2 regions of the Koromonas soli genome follow, and region 2 is predicted to be linked to the other one. Evidence: riboswitches for the same ligand, from Rfam matches in the RefSeq annotation. Region 2 holds a riboswitch; the other holds the start of a gene.
The links. A riboswitch is a leader RNA that binds a small molecule or an ion and turns the genes downstream of it on or off. The one in region 2 is predicted to bind cobalamin.
Positions count from the first base shown of each region.

Region 1: linked by a shared signal. The riboswitch ahead of AC6IY8_RS07700 (ABC transporter substrate-binding protein) and the one ahead of AC6IY8_RS17580 (TonB-dependent receptor) in region 2 are both predicted to bind cobalamin.

Region 1 covers NZ_AP040872.1:1,761,239-1,764,651, forward strand. Annotated here, with positions in the region: gene AC6IY8_RS07695 (universal stress protein) at 62-988, shown strand; cobalamin riboswitch at 1,045-1,241, shown strand; gene AC6IY8_RS07700 (ABC transporter substrate-binding protein) at 1,397-2,278, shown strand; gene AC6IY8_RS07705 (FecCD family ABC transporter permease) at 2,275-3,372, shown strand; gene AC6IY8_RS07710 (ABC transporter ATP-binding protein) at 3,372-3,413, shown strand, end outside.
Region 2 covers NZ_AP040872.1:4,031,908-4,035,320, reverse strand. Annotated here, with positions in the region: gene AC6IY8_RS17580 (TonB-dependent receptor) at 1-1,824, opposite strand, end outside; cobalamin riboswitch at 1,927-2,125, opposite strand; gene AC6IY8_RS17575 (response regulator) at 2,267-2,929, opposite strand; gene AC6IY8_RS17570 (MXAN_5187 C-terminal domain-containing protein) at 3,130-3,413, shown strand, end outside.

The DNA of each region.
Region 1 (3,413 bases), 2.2 Mb from region 2:
ACGCATAAACAGCGGACGTACGTTATGGCGCGGGAAATCGGCTCCGAATGGAGGAACTCCCATGTCGAGTGTTACAGCAACGTTGAAACTTCCCTCACTGAAGAACCTAATGTTTGCGACCGACTTCTCATCTTGTTCTGAAGCTGCTCTTCCCTATGTGCGCGACATCGCTGAACACTACGGTTCGACGATACACATGGTGAATGTGATTGCTCCTGAATCGATGATGGAGTTGCCTTTGACGACTCGGCCGGAAGTAGATGCCGACCGGGATGTCGCGCTGAAAGCAATGAAAGAGCTGCTTGCCAGAAAGCCGTTTGGCAGGGCTCCGTGCGTAATGAGCGTGGAGCGTGGGCCATTTGAGCAGGTGCTTGCTAAGCTCATTAACGAACAGAAAATCGATTTGATCGTGGTTGGTACACACGGGCGGAGAGGCTTCAAGAAACTCGTGCTCGGCTCGATAGCTGAACAAGTGTTTCGCATGGCTGAATGTCCGGTGCTCACGGTGGGGCCACAGGCAATCGAGAGCAAGGAGATTGGTCACGCAAACATCCTGTTTGCGACTGATTTCTCCCCCGGAACGCAACGGGCGCTGGAATATGCGATCGGAATGACACGAGTTTACGATTCTCATCTGATCATGCTGCACGCCGTTCCGGCGGATGTTGAAGTTGAGCCCGTGGATCCGGAAGTGGTGGGCAAGACAGACCCGGCGAGCGTGGACCAAGACATAATGGCTGCCCGCATGAAAATGAAGAAACTGCTACATCCGGAAGCCATGCAGGCATTGCAACCTGAAATTCTGGTTGGCTGCGGCGCCGCTGCGCAGATGATTCTGAGAGTGGCAGAGAGCAGGCAGGTGGGCCTGATCGTTATGGGTGCGCACCACGCGTCACAGCGCGCGCTCGCAACACATATTCCGTGGGCGACTGCGTCGGAGGTAGTGCGCCAGGCTCATTCCCCTGTGTTGACGGTTCGAAGCGAGTGATCGAGGACCCCAAATGGGCCGAGAGTGGCTGAACCTCCGGCCCGAGGGGTTGCAATAAGCAAACTGATTGACTAGGCTTCAAAGAAGGTATATATCGAATTCGTCTGGCTAAGGGAAGGCGGTGCGAATCCGCCACTGTCCCGCAACTGTAAGCGCCGAGGATCGGACGACAGGCCACTGGAGTGATTCCGGGAAGGCTGTTCGAGTCCAGCGACGCGCAAGTCAGGAGACCTGCCCAGACGCTTATCTTGGCTAGTTTGGCTTCGATGGGAGAGCCGACGTGCGTCCTAATCTGACTTCTGTTTACGCAGTAGGAAGCTGCCTTTGAATCCCGCCGACGCGTAGAACGCGTTTGGTCGAGGTATGGCGATTTTTGGTAACAAAGCACGCACATTCAGCAGGACCAAAATGTATCTGAGTGTGACTCGCGTGGTGGCGCTGGCGGGGCTGATGCTCTCTCTGTCTCTTCAATCGGCGGCGCTGCGAGTTATCCAGGATGAAGCTGGACGCACGGTGAAGTTGCCGGATCAGGTCCACCGCATCATCTGTCTGACTCCGAGCGTGACTGACACGGTGTTTGCTATCGGCGCCGGAGCCGACGTGGCGGGCGTAACCCAATACGCGATTTATCCACCCGAAGCACGACAGAAGCCGAGCGTTGGAGACATTCTGCATCCGTCGCTGGAGCGGATTGCTATGTTGCGTCCGGACCTGGTGATCGGAGTCGGACCGCTGAACAGCACAGAGACGATTCGCGGGGTGGAGCGACTGGGGATTCCGGTTTTCCTGGTGAACGAAACAGGGATCGAAGGACTGTATCACTCCATTGAGAGTATTGGGCAGGCGATAGGACGTGAACGCGACGCTGCAGCGCTGGTCGCACGGCTTCGTGCCCGCGAGGCGCGGGTGCGCGTGGAGGCCGCAAAGAGGAAGCAGCCTTCGGTCTTCTTCGCGATCTCGATGGACCCATGTATCACGGCAGGAAAGCGCGCATTCATCACCGAGCTGCTAGCGGCGGCAGGAGCACGCTCGGTGACGGGAGACTTGCCACAGGAATGGATTCACCTCAACATCGAGGCAATCCTGCCGAAGCAGCCGGAATATGTACTGGTGGCGCAGAATTCTCCTTTTGACATTCAACAGATGAGGCAGCGTGCCGGATGGAATTCGTTGGCGGCAGTGCGTGCGGGCCGTGTGCTGCGCGTGGATGACCGATTGCAATTCCCAAGCCCAATAGCTTTTGACGCTTTGGAAAATCTCGCACGTCAACTGAATACGGTGGTGCGATGAGCGGACTGGGTGTGGCCGACAATGCGACGAAACGCCGCGAAATTAGTAACACTGATCTCGCGAGTCCACGTGCACGATGGCAGAAGAGATCCGCTCCCATGCTGGTGCTGGCGACGGTGTCTCTCGTGCTGGTGACGATTGCGGCAGCGGGAATCGGACCGGTGAGAATTCCATTCGCTGAGGTGGTGCGGGCATTCTTGCATCCTTCGCTGGCTGGGGATGCGGGTGTGATTCTGTTTACACTGCGACTGCCGCGCGTGCTTGCAGCAGGACTCGCGGGTGGAGCGTTGGCGGCAACGGGAGTCCTGTTTCAGGGACTGTTTCGAAATCCGCTGGCAGATCCATTTGTGCTGGGCGCCTCGGGCGGAGCAGCGTTGGGTGGCGCAGTTGGAATATTCTTCCTCCCTACCTTATCGCTTGCAGGTGTGGGAGCAATCGAGTCGCTGGCGTTTGTCGGATCACTGATGGCGATGGCGCTGGTATGGGCCTTGGCAAAATCGGGCGGACGCTTTGCCGTGGAAGACATGCTGCTCGCAGGATTTGCCATTGGCACGATACTGAACGCCGCGACAGGAGCGCTTGAGTTGCGGCAGGAAGTAAGCAATCCAGCGGTGAGGATACTGACGGCGTGGCTGCACGGTGAAGTGACGGTGCCCGCGTGGTCGCAGATCGCGGTGGTGGCAACGATAGAGCTTGTAGTCATCGCGCTGGCTCTGCCGCTGGCGCGGAAGTTAAACGCACTGGCATTGTCAGAGGAATACGCTGCACAGCTGGGAGTTCACGTGGAGCGGCTGCAGATTTTTGTTGTGCTCGCTGGTTCCCTGCTGACGGCGCTGGCGGTTTCCATGGCGGGGTTGATCGGATTTGTAGGGCTGCTGGTGCCACACCTGCTTCGGCTGATGATGGGGCCGGACAATTTCCGCTTGCTTCCAGTGGCGGCGCTGAGCGGCGCGGTGTTCCTCATCATCGCCGACACGTTGGCACGCACTATGTTTGCGCCTTCAGAGATTCCGGTGGGGATGCTTACCGCGTTTCTCGGCGGTCCCGCGTTTCTCTATTTGCTGAATCGCAGCCAAAGGAGAAACTGCAACTAATGTCCACCATTCTGGAATTCCGCCATGTTGGATTTGCTCAT
Region 2 (3,413 bases):
CGGGCGACGAATGAGCGGCGCACCGGTCGCCGTAAGCGGATCGAAGCTGAGTGGCGCTGCAAGGATCTGCGTAGAAGTATAGAAGTATGATCCTTGCACCTGGAGGGCCTGGCTGATTCTGCCGCTCAGATCCAGTTCCGCCCCATGTGCCAGCGCCTTGTTGAGGTTTATGTACTGCGAGACAAAGGTCGCCGGGTCCGTCGAGAGCGTAATCTGGTTGCGGAACAGCGTATTGAAATACGTGGCCGTGCCCGCGATCCTCGAACCAAACCGCTGCTCAATTCCCGCTTCGAGATTGCGTGCCTCTTCGGCCTTCAGGTTGGGATTCTTAATGATGAAGTATCCGCCAATGCCGAATGATTCCTCGAAACGCGGCTCCTTGATTCCCTCACTGTAACTGCCCTTCAGGCGCGTTCCGTTCAACAAACCATTTCCTCGCGCCAGCAGATAGGTGAGTGAAGCACGCGGAACGGCACGGTCGCCAAAGCTCTCGTTGTGAACGAAACGCGCACCCACGATTGCCGAGAGGCGACCTACCTCAACGAACTGCTCCCCGTACACGGCGTGATTGCGGCGGAGACCATGGTTCAGCGGTGGGAGAAGGTTATCGCCTACGAAGCCATTTTCGTCTTCGAACTCATAGCCGAAGCTCGTCCGAGCGCGCCGCGATTCCCAGACTTCGCCGTTGTAGCGAACACCAAACCGATTGATGCTGGCCTGGTCCGAGTAGGGGTAGTCGATCAAACCATAGGCGGGAGTCGTGCGCCATGGGTCGGTGACACTGTCCACATCGCGCCGCTGATGGTTGTAGTTGTAAATGGTGAGTAGATGCTGCCACTTCTCAGGCGCCGAAACATTGAACTCCAGGGCCGCGAGAAGATTGTTCTGATGAGCACGGCCGTCGGAGTCTGGCAACAGCAGTTGCTGTCCGAGGAACGTGGTTTCACCCGGCACGCCGGCATAGGAATCGGTATGCCTCACGCGCAGCCGCGCAAATGCATTCTTGGCCATTTGCAATCCAAGATTTGCGCCTTCGGTCGAGTTATCGTAGGCGTCGTTCGCGCCTTGTCCGGCGGAGTGAAACTCATCGCCGAACACGTTGTAATCAAAACGGCCGCGCGCCCCCGAAAACGACGCGTATCCGTGCCCGGTCTGGAAGTTGCCTCCATCGCCTGCGATGAGCAACTCAGGAGTTTTGGTGTGCCCGACGCTCGACGTGATCTGCACCACGCTGCTCATCGCGTCGGAGCCATAGAGCACGCTCTCCGAACCGCGCAGCATTTCGAGCCGATCCAATCCGGCCATGGAAACTGTACCGAAATCGAAGTAGCCTCCCGGATCGCTCACCGGCACGCCATCAATGAAAACCTTGTTGTAACGCGACTCGCTGCCGCGCACGAAGAGCGATGTCTGCCCTCCGCGATTACCCGCATCAGCGAGAATTACGCCAGGTAAAAATCGAAGTGCGTCCGAAGCCGACACAGGCTGCAGTGTATTCAACGTCGCCGAATCCAGCGTGGATACGCTCAACCCCGTAAGACCGGCCTCCACTGGCGAAGGCGCTGCGGAAACAACGACGGTTTCCGATTGCGAAGTCAGTTTCAGCTTCGCCGTGACCTCGCCAGACTCCTTCACATTCGTGCTCCAGCAAGCAAAGCCAGGCGCAAGAACATCGACGCGAAGCGCGTTACCCTGAAGATTCGAAAAGCTTACGAATCCACGCGCATCGCTGTTCGCAAGCGCAAGGGGCTCGGTTGAGCCGTCAGCGTAAACAGCCACTCGAGCGCCGTTCACGACGGAAGACGACGGATCGACAACACGCACACGGAGATCCAAGGCAGAGGCGAAAGTTGAAATTGTAAGTAGTAGAAAAGTGCAAAATACGAGGCGGAAAACTCGCATACTTCCTCCCTCACACGCGAAAGGGGTTGTTGGTGTGTTCGCGCCGGTCTCCTGGCTGTTCGGAGTGGTCTTGTTGACCCATTTTGCCTCACGCCTTCCCATGCACTAGGCACAGTGGCTACAAGGGCGTCTCCGACTCACAGTTGCGCGGCAGCGCGGGATTCTCACCCGCTTCCCATGCCATGAGGCGAGAGCCTCAGGCGCGCGAACGCAGACTTGGAAAAGAGCACGACTACAACCCTCAGGATTGAAGCCGATGCATTGACTTTAGGAGCTTTGTAACCCAGTGTCAAACGTGGGAGGACGAGGCAACGCCTTCAACCGAAGCTGAACGAGGTTTACCCGAAGAGTATTCGACGGTGATCTACGCCGCGCTACTGGAGCTCTCGGTGAGTGCAATGACGGCCAGTTCCAAGCGGTCCTTCGCGCCCGTCTTGCTAAAGATGCTCTGCAGATGCCGCTTCACGGTGTTTTCGCTGATCGTCAGTTGAACGGCGATATCCTTGTTCTTCATCCCGCGCGCTACGAGGTAGGCGATCTGCTTTTCGCGTTCGCTGAGCCGCTGCAAGTTGGTGGCTCGTTCCTGTTGCGTATCGGCAGACATGGCCAGCAACACGCCTTGGGCCACCTCATCGCTGAAAGCCAACTCACCGTCGGCTACGGCACGAATGGCGCCAAATAGTTTCTCCGGCGTATCACCCTTGAGCACCAGCCCACGTGCCCCCAACCGGACCACCTGCACGAAATCCGACTGGCTTTCCGAGCCAGTCAGAACAACGCTTGAGACGCGTTCGTTAGCCCGGTCGAGATGCCGAAGAACCTCAAAGCCGTCCATGGCGGGCATGAAAAGGTCGAGAACCAGCACGTCCGGATGCTCTCGCTGAATCAGTTCCAGAGCTTCCACTCCGTTGCTCGCCGTTCCCACCACTTCGAAGTCGGGTTGCGCCGAAAGCAGTGCTCCCAGCGACTCACGCAGAACCGCGTGATCGTCAGCCACACCCACGCGGATTTTCTCACCGCGAAACATGTGAGCTTAGATGCGAGTTAAGGTGCAGCGAGGAGAGCTACTGTAAACATTTTATTTTTCTGCTGGACGGCGCCCATCCGAACCTGCTCGGAATTCCTTCGATACCTCAGATTTTGCCCTCAATATGCTATATTCCAAACCAATAGCGCACCCTTTTGTACTCTGCTTTGTAATCTGAGCCGCTGCTATCCTGTAAGTCCGTGACCATTGATGAAGAGTTAGGGCTGCTAGAAGATTCTTTCCGGCGGCTGAAAATCGAATTCGACATCTACTTTGCCGGAGGTTCGAAAAAGCCTCCTGTGGACACGGAATCTCGTGTGCAGACGCTCATCCGGCGCAACATCGAGAACGGCCGTCTCACCTTCTCGCAACGATTCCGGCTGAACTCCATAGCCCAGAAATATTCGGTGTTCAGCGATCTGTGGCGCCGCAAGGCCAAAATCAAAGAAGAGGGCTACCGTCGTCCTGAAGATGTGCTGCTCGG